Regions from separate parts of the Listeria marthii genome, predicted to be linked through region 1. Evidence: riboswitches for the same ligand, from Rfam matches in the RefSeq annotation. Region 1 holds a riboswitch; each other region holds the start of a gene.
The links. A riboswitch is a leader RNA that binds a small molecule or an ion and turns the genes downstream of it on or off. The one in region 1 is predicted to bind S-adenosylmethionine.
Positions count from the first base shown of each region.

Region 2: linked by a shared signal. The riboswitch ahead of HCJ55_RS13535 (methionine ABC transporter ATP-binding protein) and the one ahead of metE (5-methyltetrahydropteroyltriglutamate--homocysteine S-methyltransferase) in region 1 are both predicted to bind S-adenosylmethionine.
Region 3: linked by a shared signal. The riboswitch ahead of HCJ55_RS04570 (5-methyltetrahydropteroyltriglutamate--homocysteine S-methyltransferase) and the one ahead of metE (5-methyltetrahydropteroyltriglutamate--homocysteine S-methyltransferase) in region 1 are both predicted to bind S-adenosylmethionine.
Region 4: linked by a shared signal. The riboswitch ahead of HCJ55_RS08080 (ABC transporter substrate-binding protein) and the one ahead of metE (5-methyltetrahydropteroyltriglutamate--homocysteine S-methyltransferase) in region 1 are both predicted to bind S-adenosylmethionine.

Region 1 covers NZ_JAASWB010000003.1:1,647-4,993, forward strand. The annotation lists tRNA gene HCJ55_RS05445 (tRNA-Gly) at 1-46, shown strand, start outside; tRNA gene HCJ55_RS05450 (tRNA-Ile) at 72-145, shown strand; tRNA gene HCJ55_RS05455 (tRNA-Asn) at 152-224, shown strand; tRNA gene HCJ55_RS05460 (tRNA-Ser) at 260-350, shown strand; tRNA gene HCJ55_RS05465 (tRNA-Glu) at 355-426, shown strand; gene HCJ55_RS05470 (MFS transporter) at 490-1,665, shown strand; SAM riboswitch class I at 1,742-1,848, shown strand; gene metE (5-methyltetrahydropteroyltriglutamate--homocysteine S-methyltransferase) at 1,955-3,347, shown strand, end outside.
Region 2 covers NZ_JAASWB010000009.1:17,924-21,270, reverse strand. The annotation lists gene HCJ55_RS13545 (MetQ/NlpA family ABC transporter substrate-binding protein) at 1-610, opposite strand, end outside; gene HCJ55_RS13540 (methionine ABC transporter permease) at 675-1,349, opposite strand; gene HCJ55_RS13535 (methionine ABC transporter ATP-binding protein) at 1,346-2,368, opposite strand; SAM riboswitch class I at 2,458-2,576, opposite strand; gene HCJ55_RS13530 (hypothetical protein) at 2,685-2,873, opposite strand; gene cesK (histidine kinase CesK) at 2,952-3,347, opposite strand, start outside.
Region 3 covers NZ_JAASWB010000002.1:349,556-352,902, reverse strand. The annotation lists gene HCJ55_RS04585 (Imm8 family immunity protein) at 1-312, shown strand, start outside; gene HCJ55_RS04580 (DUF1294 domain-containing protein) at 326-583, opposite strand; gene HCJ55_RS04575 (RidA family protein) at 662-1,039, shown strand; SAM riboswitch class I at 1,103-1,200, shown strand; gene HCJ55_RS04570 (5-methyltetrahydropteroyltriglutamate--homocysteine S-methyltransferase) at 1,294-2,397, shown strand; gene uvrC (excinuclease ABC subunit UvrC) at 2,501-3,347, shown strand, end outside.
Region 4 covers NZ_JAASWB010000004.1:77,835-81,181, forward strand. The annotation lists gene HCJ55_RS08075 (ABC transporter permease) at 1-666, opposite strand, end outside; gene HCJ55_RS08080 (ABC transporter substrate-binding protein) at 769-2,343, opposite strand; SAM riboswitch class I at 2,430-2,532, opposite strand; gene HCJ55_RS08085 (GNAT family N-acetyltransferase) at 2,673-2,951, opposite strand; gene HCJ55_RS08090 ((4Fe-4S)-binding protein) at 2,963-3,196, opposite strand.

The sequences.
Region 1 (3,347 bases):
ACAGCCTTCCAAGCTGTTGTCGTGGGTTCGATTCCCATCACCCGCTTTTTACCATAAAATAGTTTTACTGAGGGCCTATAGCTCAGCTGGTTAGAGCGCACGCCTGATAAGCGTGAGGTCGATGGTTCGAGTCCATTTAGGCCCATTTTATTCCACAGTAGCTCAGTTGGTAGAGCAATCGGCTGTTAACCGATCGGTCGCAGGTTCGAGTCCTGCCTGTGGAGTTATTCTTTAAATGAGAATAGAATTTTTTATATCTGGGGAAGTACTCAAGTGGCTGAAGAGGCGCCCCTGCTAAGGGTGTAGGTCGCTCGCGCGGCGCGAGGGTTCAAATCCCTCCTTCTCCGCCAGATTGGCCCGTTGGTCAAGCGGTTAAGACACCGCCCTTTCACGGCGGTAACACGGGTTCGAATCCCGTACGGGTCATCCTAAAAAACAATGTCGATTATGGCATTGTTTTTTTATTTACTATGTTTTTGGAGGTAGCAAATGGGATCAAAAGGGAAGTTTTGGATTTTAACAATGGTTGTAGCGATTTCGGGGCTGTCACAAGGGGTGTTATTGCCGCTTATTGCAATCATATTAGAAGAGAATGGTATTAGTGCAGGAATTAATGGATTTCATGCTACAGGGATCTATTTAGGAGTTTTACTTATTTCTCCGTTTATTGAGGCACCACTGCATAAATATGGTTATAAGCCGATTATTTTAGTTGGGGGAGGGCTAGTTGCGGTTGCAATTTTGGCTTTTCCAATTTGGTTTAATTTATATTTTTGGTTTATATTGCGGTTGCTCATTGGTGTGGGGGATCATATGTTACATTTTTCATCGCAGACTTGGATTGGTGCTATGAGTGATGCTAGTAAGCGTGGTCGGAATATGGCGATCTATGGATTGTTTTTCTCATTGGGATTTGCAATAGGGCCACAATTGGTCAATTTGGCAAAAATAAATGCAAACTTACCTTTCTTTTTATCTGGGATTTTAGTGTTGATTGCTTGGGGGCTAGTTTGGTTTATTCGAAATGATTTTGTTGGAGAAAAGGCGGTTATTCGGAAAATTTCTTTTTTTGGGAGTTTGAAGCGCTTTTCAGATGTTTTTAAGTTGGCTTGGGTCGCGATGATTCCGCCATTTTTGTATGGGATTTTGGAAACTGGGCTGAATGCAACTTTTCCGGTTGTAGGACTTCGTGATGGACTCGATACGATGATGATAGCAATGATAATTTCTTCTTTTTCGGTGGGGACGATTATTTTTCAAGTGCCGATTGGGATTGTTAGTGATAAATTTGGTCGTGGGAAGGTGTTACCACTTTTGACGGGAGCGGGGGCGGTTGTTTTTGTGTTGACTGCTTTTGTTAAGATGCCTGTTTTATATGTGATTTTCTTCTTTGTTTTGGGGATATTACTTGGGTCGCTTTACTCGCTGGGGTTGTCTTATATGACTGATTTGACACCACTGGAATTGCTTCCGGCTGGGAATATTTTGGTTGGAATGTGCTTTAGCTTGGGGAGCATTATTGGGCCGAGTGCGACTGGAATGATGATTGGGATTTTTGGAAATCAAATATTTTATTTTGTGGTGGCAGGAATGCTTGTTTTAGGCTGTTTGTTGTTAGCTTTTGGAGCACGGAAAGATGCTTTAGAAAAGAAAATGGAAATTTAATGATTGACAGTTTTTAGGTGCAAGTGGTATGATGATTTCAATCCAATTTAAGTGATTAAAAAAACTAAATAAATTGCTCTTATAATGAGTGGTAGAGGGACTGGCCCGTTGAAACCCGGCAACCTTTCAATACGTTGAAAAGGTGCTAAATCCTGCGAAGTGTGATGCTTCGAGAGATAAGAGAGACTTAAAAAGTTTCAGTGTATTTGTGTATCGAAACTTCCAAACCTCTCTAGTTCTCTAGGGAGGTTTTTTATTGGCAAAAAATCGAGAGGATAAGGTGATAGGTATGGTAAAGGCGATTAGTTCAAACTTGGGGTATCCGAGACTTGGGGAGAAACGTGAATGGAAACGTGCGTTAGAAAAATTCTGGAATGGTGCGATTTCAGAAGAGGAATTGTTGGCTGAAACGAAGGCTCTACGATTGCATGCGCTGAAAAAGCAACAAGACAAAGGAATTGATTTGATTCCGGTGGGTGATTTTAGTTTTTATGATCAAGTGCTTGATACGAGTGTGACATTTGGGATTATTCCAAAACGTTTTCAGCATGATGGTGGGAAAGTTTCGCTAAATACATATTTTGATATTGCACGTGGTAAAAGTGACGCGGTTGCTTCTGAAATGACTAAATGGTTTAATACTAACTATCACTATATTGTTCCTGAACTGGCGGATGCGGATCCGAAAGTGTTGGATAATCGGGCGCTTTATTATTACGAAGAAGCGAAAAAAGAGCTTGGTATTGAAGGTAAGCCAGTGCTTGTTGGTCCGGTTACTTACTTAAAACTTGGAAAAGGGAACGATGCGGAAAATTTTGAAGCGTTATTAGATAAATTTATTCCGGCGTATGTGGAAATTTTGAAAGAGCTTGAGCGGGCTGGTGCTAAGTGGGTGCAAATTGATGAGCCTTATCTGGCAACTAGCTTTGATAAATCAGAAATTAAGTTATTTGAAAAAGTGTATCAGGCGTTTCAAACCGCGGTACCAAATTTGAAAATCGAGTTGCAAACTTATTTTGAAAGTTTGGATTATTATGAAGAGGTTGTTAATTTACCGGTAGCGGCGGTTGGGATTGATTTTGTTCATGATCATGGCGATTCGCTCAAAGCGTTGAAGGCTCATGGGTTCCCGGAAGATAAATATTTAGCGGCTGGTGTGATTGATGGTCGGAATGTTTGGCGGAGTGACTTGGATGCAAAACTTTCGCTACTTACTGAGATTGCGGATTATGTGGCGGATGGGAAATTGATTGTGCAGCCTTCCAACTCCTTACTACATGTGCCAGTGACGAAATTGAGCGAACCAGATTTGGATGAAGTGATTCTCGGTGGTTTATCGTTTGCTGATCAGAAATTAGATGAAATTGCCATTTTGACGAAGGCTTTGACGGATGGTGCGGAAAGTGTGGCGGCTGAGCTTGAAGAAGCTCGTGCGGCAGTGACGGCGCTTAATGAATCGAGTCACCGAAACAATTTAGAAGTGCAAGAAGCGATTGCGAATTTGGAAAATGTTCGGGTTGACCGGGAGTTGCCATTTGCGGAACGGATTAAATTGCAGCATGCTTGGTTGAATTTACCGCTATTTCCAACAACGACAATCGGAAGTTTCCCACAATCGCCGGAAGTTCGGAAAACTCGGGCTGATTGGTTAAAAGGTAATATTACGGATGCGGAATATAATG
Region 2 (3,347 bases), on a different contig from region 1:
CAACATCGCCTTCTTCGTTATTATAAGCAGTCATCAAGTAAGCTGGGTCAAAATCGTATTTGAATTTCAGATTTTTCGGATTGTCTTTAATATCATCAAATGTCGCATCTTGTGGTTTCACGCCATCTTTCAGTGTTAAAAGTCCGTTATCCACAAAAATTCCAATTACACGAGGCCAGTCAGATTTCGAGTTAGAAAGCAATACTTGCGCGCCGTCTTTTAGATCTTTAATATTTTTTACTTTTTTAGAATAAAGGCCCATTGGTTCGATGTGAATTGCTCCAACATCAGCAAATTTGTAACCTTTTTCTTTTTCTTCTAGTTCAAGATATGGTTTATGTTGGAAGTAGTTAGCATCTAAATCGCCTTCGTCTAGGGCTTTATTAGGCATAACGTAGTCTGTATATTTAACAATTTTCAAGTCAATTCCTTTTTCTTTCAAAATCGGTTTTGCTTGTTCTAAAATTTGGGCATGTGGTGTATTCGAAGCTCCCACTACCAATTTGTTATCGTCTTCTTTGCTAGATGAAGCTTTATCTGAGGAGCTGCCGCAAGCTGTAAGTACTAAAACTAAACTTAATGTGAAAATGAAACCAAGAACCTTTTTCATGAAATTCTCTCCTTTTTTGCGGGGATTCCGCGTTTTTTTATATAAATTTCTTCATATACATTAGTTAGCGTTTGTCGGTTCGTTTTGTCAGGAAGTCGCCGATAAACTGGAAAATAAAGACGATAATTAAGATAATAATGGTCGCAAGTACGGTTACATCAGGTTGGCCACGTTGGAAGCCTTCTAGATACGCCGCATTTCCGAGACCACCAGCACCAATGACACCTGCCATGGCTGTGAAACCAACGAGCGAAATTGCTGTCACTGTAATACCAGAAATAATTGCTGGCAAAGCTTCTGGGATAAGCACTTTACCGATAATGGTAAACATGTTTGCACCCATCGATTTTGCTGCCTCGATAACCCCTTTATCTACTTCACGAAAGGCGATTTCTACCATCCGACCATAGAACGGAGCAGCCGAGATAATCAAAGCTGGTAGTGCTGCTTTTGGCCCGATTACCGTTCCGACAAGCGATTTTGTCATCGGTAAAAGTAGTACGATTAAAATAATAAAAGGGATTGAGCGGAACACATTGACTAATATTGCTGTTACCCAATAAAGAATGCGCGCTCCGGCATGTTTTTTGTTGTTTGTTAAAAATAGCAGTAAACCTAATACAATCCCTAGTAAGAAAACTGCAAACAATGAAGTTAGCGTCATATAAAGCGTTTCTTGGGTTGCGACCCACATCATTTGAAAATCAACATTTGGAAATAATTCTTGTAATTTGCTCATCGTTCTAACACTTCCGTTTCTACTTTAAGTTGACGTAGCTGTGTTAGACTCGCATTTATCGCATCATCTGTACCTAAAATCTGTACGTAAAGCGTTCCGTATGCGCCGTTTTGCGTTTGCGTTAAGTTGCCGTGAAGGACATTTAGCAACACATCATTTTCTTTTGCTACTTGGGATATGACTGGTTGGGTGGCATTTTCGCTCATAAAGAGTAGTTTGACGATTTTGCCTTCGGAGTAATTATCTAGGAGTAAGTGGATGAGTTCTTCGGTTTCGTCTGAGTCAGTAACTTGGCGAACGAAGCGCTGCGTTACTTTTTCTTGAGGGTGGCGGAAAACATCTAATACGTCGCCAAGTTCGACAACTTTTCCGTTTTCCATTACTGCGACGCGATTACAAATTTTTCGGATCACATGCATTTCATGGGTGATAACGATGATTGTTAAGTTGAGGCGTTTATTGATATCTAGGAGGAGTTCTAACACTTCATCGGTTGTTTGTGGATCGAGTGCGGACGTTGCTTCATCACAAAGCAACACTTTTGGGTTATTGGCAAGTGCTCTTGCAATGCCGACCCGTTGTTTTTGACCACCGCTTAGTTCCGCTGGATAGGCGTTTTCTTTACCTTCCAAGCCAACAAGACGGATGAGTTCATTTACACGGAAACGTCTTTTTTCACCGCGCACACCTGCGATTTCTAGTGGAAAAGCAATATTTTCTGCAACGGTTCGTGACCATAATAAATTAAAATGTTGGAAAATCATCCCGATTTGTTGACGAGCTTTTCTTAGCTTTCCGCCGCGAATTTGGCTAATCAGTAGATTGTCGACTTCGACCGTTCCTTCTGTCGGTAGTTCCAGCCCATTAAACATCCGAATAAGCGTACTTTTTCCCGCTCCGGAATAACCAACTACACCAAAAATCTCGCCTTGTTCAATTTCTAAATCGACATGGTCGACTGCGAGAACTTTGTTGTTTCTAGACGCATATTCTTTTACAACGTTCTGTAACGTAATCATCTCTATCACCTTTTCTACATTCTGATATACAAAAAAGCCTCTCTGCTGATGAGCAGAAAGGCAGCATTTTTTCAAATGGACTAGCTTCCTTCTCATCTTTCAGAACAACTCGCTGTTCTGCATGACTTAGCACCTTAAACACATAATGAATTACTGTTTAGGTTGCTGGGTTTCATAGGGCATTTCCCTCCACCACTCTGGATAAGATTTCTACATATTATTAAATCACTTCATTTGTGACTATAGTGACGTTTCTTGTTTTTTCATATTACCTTGTCTAGTAAACTTTGTCAATAACTTTTTTACTTATATTGATTTATTTGTAAGTTATTTCACTAACTATACAACTATTTCCCAATTCATCTTCACTAGCCATTTGAGAGGCTATTTTGATTTGGGCTCTATTTTGATATTTTAATTCGCTATTATTCACTTGAACTATGTACATAAATACCGCAATCACCGTGATGCAAGCAACAACAATTAAAACAATATGTTTTTTCATTTTCCTCTCCTCCGTGATTTATATTCTACCGAAAGAACATAAATCACGAGGAAAGAAACATTTAAGAATTGTTAAAGATTAAATCAGTGGCAATTTGACGATAAAACTGGTTTTGCGGTGTTTACTTTCTGCAGTAACAATCCCACCATGTTTTTCGACGATAGACTTAGCAATCGCAAGCCCTAAGCCCGTGCCAGTTGTGGTCCGGTTTTTATCTACTTTATAAAAACGTTCGAACAAGTATGGTAAATCAACATTCGGTATTTCTTCGCCGTAGTTCGTCACGCGAATAACCGCCATATTATCTTCTTTTTTGGCACTTACATCAATTTGCTTATTGCCTTCTCCGTATCTAAGGGCATTCGAAAATAAGTTCTCAAATAAGCGCATGATTTGGTTGCCATCGCCGCCGATAATTAATTTGTTGGCATCAAAATGTTCGACAATCTGCATATTCCGTTCTGCTGCTCGACC
Region 3 (3,347 bases), on a different contig from region 1:
ATAGAAGTCCCGCTTAAAGATTGGGAATATGACCCAGAAAAAGAACTTTATCTAGTTATTGATTTGTTTATTGGAACAAATGATGGCACGAAAAGAGGCAATTATTTTCACATTCCAGTGGTAACACCAGCAACTTTGTATAAACTTCCAAAAGGGAAACGAAAAGCAATCGTATTGGAATATTATCGTTATGATTTACTTTTGGATAAAATAGAATCCATTTTGGAAAAATGTACAAAAGAGAGCTGGGATGATTCTTGTGAAGCGCTGCAAAATTATTTCTTTTGGGAATATGAAAATTACAAAGCTTAAAATTTAATGGAGATTAATACAACCACCAAACCAAAACCCCAACAGTCCAAACCATCGCAAGCGGCACTAAAATCCGGAACTTCGGTTTTTGTGTTTTATGATGAAACAACTGCATCGACATCCAGCTACCAAATGCCCCGCCGAGAAATGCGGTGAAAAGCAGTACAGATTCAGGTATCCGATAAGCGTGTTTAATTGCTTTCCGTTTATCGATAGCGAATAATAGAAAAGAAATAAGCGTTATCGCGATTAAATATATTGTTAAAATCATCCAGAAATCCCCCTTCGTTGCTAAAACAAACTTTATTGATTAGAATAAAAGCATACCATAAAAGAAAGCAGGGATAAAATGGCAAAAGAAATTATTCAAACATCGTCAGCCCCAAAAGCACTTGGACCATACTCACAAGCTGTAAAAGTGAACGGACTTATTTTTACGTCAGGTCAACTTGGTATTAACCCGGCAACTGGAGAATTAGCAGAAGGCGCGACAAAACAAGCCGAGCAAGCTTTTAAAAATTTAGCAGCAGTGTTAGAAGAAGCAGGTTCTGGACTGGATAAAATCATCAAAGCGACCGTTTTCTTCAAAGATTTAAATGAATTTACGGCTGTAAATGAAGTTTATGCGACATTCTTTTCCAGTGATTTCCCAGCGAGAAGTGCTTTCCAAGTAGCGAAATTGCCGCTTGATGCTGAAATTGAAATCGAAGTTATCGCAGAAGCATAAATATTCAGAAATAAATTTGACAACTACGAGAAGCAAACGATATAATAAGAACCAATTACATAGTACTTATCAAGAAAGGTGGAGGGTTCTGGCCCAGCGAAGCCTTGGCAACCGGATTTTTCACGGTGCCAAATCCAGCAGGTAACACTGACAGATAAGGCACGCGAATCAGGTAAATTCACTTTCCCTTAAAAGCTGTCTTTTGAGGGAAAGTTTTTTTGTACATAAAAATAAAACGAATTGAGGCGAAGGAAATGAATCAAGTAGCACCATTTTATGCAGATCATGTTGGAAGTATTTTACGGACAAAGGCTATTAAAGACGCGCGGGAGAAGTTCCAAGCTGGCGAAATAACAGCCCAAGAGTTGCGCGAAGTTGAAAATACAGAAATTAAATACATTGTCGAAAAGCAAAAAGAAGTCGGCTTAAAATCAATCACAGATGGCGAGTTTCGCCGTGCTTGGTGGCATTTTGACTTCTTGGAGAATTTGGATGGGGTAGAAGGATACGATGCGGCTGGAGGTATTCAGTTTAGCAAAGTGCAAACAAAATCGCATTCGGTAAAAATCACGGCTCCGATCGATTTCACCACGCATCCATTTATAGAAGATTTTATTTTCCTAAAAGAAGCAGTTGGTGAAAATCATGTCGCGAAACAAACGATTCCAAGTCCAGCAATGCTTCATTATCGCGGCGACATTGAGTATCAGCCATATTTAGATGATGCCGACAAATTTGCCGCTGATTTAGCGACTGCGTATCAAAAAGCGATTCAAGCATTTTATGATGCTGGCTGTCGTTATTTACAATTAGATGATACGTCTTGGAGCTATTTATGCTCGGATGAACAACGCGAAGTCGTGCGACAAAGAGGATTTGATCCGGACACATTGCAAGAAACGTATAAAAATCTTATCAATGAATCTATCAAACATAAACCAGCTGATATGGTCATCACAATGCACATTTGCCGCGGGAATTTCCGTTCTACATGGATTGCGGAAGGCGGCTATGGACCAGTTGCGGAAACCTTATTCGGTCAATTAAACATCGATGGTTTCTTTTTAGAATATGATAACGAACGTTCTGGAGATTTTGCGCCATTAAAATATGTGACGCGCCCGGATTTGAAAATCGTTCTCGGCTTAATTACTTCGAAAACAGGTGAATTAGAAGACGAAGCGACGATTAAAGCGCGAATTGCAGAAGCGAGCGAAATCGTCCCATTAAGCCAATTACGCCTAAGTCCACAATGCGGATTCGCCTCCACAGAAGAAGGCAACATCCTGACCGAAGAAGAACAATGGAATAAATTACGCTACGTTGTCCAACTAGCAGAAGATGTTTGGGGTAAATAACTAATAAGAAGAGCTAGCCACATTTGTGCGCTAGTTCTTTTTGCGTCTTTACAAAAATGGCAAGTAGGACTAGAATAGATGTTCAAGAAGGAGGGGTGCCCCTTTGGATGACAAATTACAAACTAAATTAACCTTATTACCTGAATCACCAGGTTGTTATATTTATAGAGATGAAAATAACGAAATTCTGTATATCGGTAAATCAAAATGCTTGAAAAACCGCGTAAAATCCTATTTTCATAGCAAACAAATCGGAAAAACAGCAAGACTTGTACGGCAAATTCGCGATTTAGAATTAATCATTACTACTTCCGAAAAAGAAGCTCTACTACTCGAAATGATTTTAATTCAAAAATATCAGCCACCTTTTAATATCCAGTTAAAAGAAGGACCGAGTTACCCATATATTAAAATTACGAACGAAAAAAATCCGCATATCGAAGTCGTGTTGGAAGTAAAACAAGATGGTGCGCACTATTTTGGCCCATATCCTGGTCGCTATTCCGCTAGACAAACCGTAGAACTAATCGAAAAACTATTTCCACTCTGCAGATGCGACGGAAAGCCGGGCCGCCCGTGTTTATATTACCACCTAGGACTTTGCTTAGGGCCATGCCACGAGGAAATTGAGCCAGCTATCTATGAAAATCAAATCCGGAAAATTAGCCGTTTCCTTGAAGGCGATATTAAAGATGTAAAAGATAAGCTAACAGCCGAGATGCAAGAAGCGATAGAAAAACTCGAATTCGAACGAGCGGCGGAACTGCGCGATAAAATGCAGGCTATTAATGAAACAATTGAAAAACAGCACATTATTTTCCCGGGCTTAAAAAATCGCGATATCATCGGTTGTTATCAACAAGACAACTATCTAAGCGTCTTTGTTTTCTTCGTTCGAAACGGCGCAATTAATGGAAGCAAGTGGCATGTTTTCGAAATCGAAACATCAC
Region 4 (3,347 bases), on a different contig from region 1:
CAGCCCTTTTGCATAACCGAATAAAACATATTCTTCTTTTAATTGGTTAATGGTATTCGAACGGACGTAGCGATAGTATGCCGCGCACCCTTGGAAAGTCAGCGTTATAACCGGCAAAATTGCATGCTCCGCCATATCCCAAAAAGAGTCGACCCCAATCGTTCGCATTCCTAAACTCGGAAGCCAACCTAGCTGAATCGAAAATACATCTATTAAAATCATCCCAAACCAAAAAATCGGAATCGAAATCCCTATATAAGAAATCCCATTTAACACTTTATCAATCCACGTATTTTCATAATTCGCCGCAACCAAACCAAGTGGAATTGATAATAGTAGCGTTAGTACAAGCGAAGTTCCCACCAAACCAAGTGTCGCCGGAATTCTCTCTAAAATTTGTTGTAAAACTGGCTGGCTGTTCACAATCGAATAACCAAGATTCCCTTGCAACAAGTTTCCAAGCCAAATAAAGTACTGCACATAAATCGGTTGATCAAGTCCTAAGCTCTGTCTAATCCGCTCCACATCATCAGGATTCATATCAGGCGTAACAAAGGAATTCACGGGATCCCCGGGCGCTAATTTGATAAGGGCAAACGAAATAATCGAAATAATAAATAGCATCGGAATAATTTGCAATACGCGTTTTATGATTGTTTTTAGCATAATTTATCTCCTATCTAAAACACTAAAAATGACAAGTAAAAATCTGAACCTGCCAAAAAACAAGCATGGCAGGTCAGATTTTTCACGAATGATTTTTAATTATTATTCCGTTAAATATAATTTAGAAAGATCACGGAACATTGTTACTGGTTGTGGTGTTGCAGCTTTTTGTCCACCGTAACGGCTATCAAGAGCTAGCACTGCATTATCATAAGAAATTGGATAAATTACAGCGTCATCAGCAATTGTTTTTTGGATTTTTTCATAGATTTCTTGACGTTCTTTGTCGTCAGCAGTTACAGCACCTTTTTCCCAAAGTGCGTCTAGGTCTTTGTTGTGGTAGTTTGAGTAGTTGTAAGGCGCATCGCTTAGGTATAGGGATTTATATGCATCCGGATCGTTCCCCATGATATAACCATTTAGCGCGATCGAGTAATCTGCGTTTTTACGGTCAAGTGTGATGTTGCTAAGTGCATTTGGATCTGTTGGTTTCAAGTCCAGTGTCACGCCGATTTCTTTGTATTGTTGTTGCAAGTAAAGCGCGATACTTTCTTGTGATTTACTGTTGTTTAAATAGTAAACAGTTAGTTTTTGACTTGTATCAAAACCACTTTCTTTTACTAATTTTTTCGCTTTGGCAATGTCTTGGTCGTATGTTTCTACTTTATCAGTGAAATATTTCGTGTTTTCTGTTAGGAATGAGGAAGCTGGTTTTGCGTATTCATCTGAACCGTAAGCCGCATCAATGATTTCTTCACGGTCAAGCGCATAAGAAAGGGCTTGGCGAAGTTCTTTTGATTTAAGTGCTGGTTGGTTTTCGTTGAATGTCGCATAGCTTAAGCGATTTTCCGGGTAAGTGATAATGTTTACCGCGCTCGCTTTCTCTACTTTGTTTCTATCAGAAGGTTGAATAGATTTTAAGTTAATTTCACCATTTTGCAGTGCTAAATTAGCTGCGTTTTGGTCTTTTGTGATTCGGAAAGTAACTTTATCCAATTTCGGTTTGCCGTCAAAGTAGTCGTTGAATCTTTCTAAGGAAACGTATTCCCCTGTTTTGTATTCAACAAATTTGTACGGACCTGAGCCGATTGGATTTTTGTTTTTATCACTTTTCTCGATGTTTTCTACCCCTTCAAAAATGTGTTTTGGAATTGGGAAGAAAGTTTTAATTGTATTTTCAAAGGCTGGAGCAACAGTTGGTAATGTGAATTTCACCGTTGTGTCGTCTACTGCTTCTACTTTTACAGGTTTATCGTCAAAAACAAAGTTGCCGCGGTTCGGGCTGTTTTGTTTTGTATCTAAAATAGAATTAACAGTAAATACTACATCGTCTGCAGTTAAAGGTTTGCCGTCGTGCCAAGTTAAACCATCTTTTAGTTTCACAGTGTAAGTTAAGTTGTCATCTGAAATATCTAAGCTTTTTGCAAGTGCCGGTTTCCCGTCAACTTCCCAAAATAGCGGTGCGTATACAGCTTGTTGAATCGTTAATGTTACACGGTCAGAAGCGTAGTTAGGATTGATAACTTCTGGATCTCCTGTAACTCCGATAATAAGAGAGCCGCCGTCTTTCGCTTTGCCTGAACCGTTTGCTTTGTCTGAACTAGCGCCAGAACCTCCGCAAGCCGTTAACACCAAGGCAAAAACCGAGATAACCGCTACTAATAAAAATTTCTTCATCTAACAAAAACTCCCCTCTTTAAGCGCTAAAAAATAACGCTTCCTCTGTTTTTTGGTCAGAATCGAAGCGCCTCATTAAAAGCTACTACTTATCTGCCAGAATATTACTTCTGATCGGAATTAGCATAGAACTTGCGCTCCGCTGCTGGGTTTCACTGGGCCGATTCCCTCCACCACTCTTGATAAGAAAACGTAATACTATTATTCCTATAAGTTTACTGTGAATTAAAGATACACTGAAACAAAGCAGATGTCAAGAAGAGAAAACTGAAATCCCAAAAATTATTTTATAAAAAAATAGACCGGGCAGAAAACCCAGTCTACGCTTGTTATTTAGATGCTTCTACTTCTTGATATTCCGGCTTCTTAGAAAACTCAGCTTTTGCAAATGGACAAAGCGGAATAATTTTCTTCCCTTCTGATTTTGCTTTTTCAACCGCGCGTTTCACCAGTTCTTGGGCTATTCCTTGACCTCGAGCCGCATCATCCACGCCAGTATGGTCAATAATAAACATATCTTCCCCAGTTGGCACAAAAGTCACTTCGCCAACCTCTACGCCTTCATCATTTACAGCATAAATTCTATTTTCACCATTTTTATATTCCATTTAATCTCCTCCTATTTCTCGATATATTGAAGCGCTCCACTTGGGCAAGTATGAATCACCCGCTTCGCCTCTTCTTTCGATACATTATCCGGCATAATCCACGGTTTTCGGTCCAAATTAAAAAGTTCTGCGTTACCTTTTACACAATTACCCGAATGCTCGCAAACATTTGTATTAAAATAAATATCTATATCCGCCCCGCGATACTTACGGTAGCCTCGTTCAAGCAGCGTTTCCTCGTCCATCTGATTACCTCCTTCGCCAAAGTTTCTCTACCTTTCATCTATTCCACTCATCACCCAAAAGAAAACGTCCAGAAACATTCCTAAAAAAGCTCCCCCAATCATTGACTTTCCTGCCAGTTATTGAAATAATAAAGATATTTTATAAATTCAT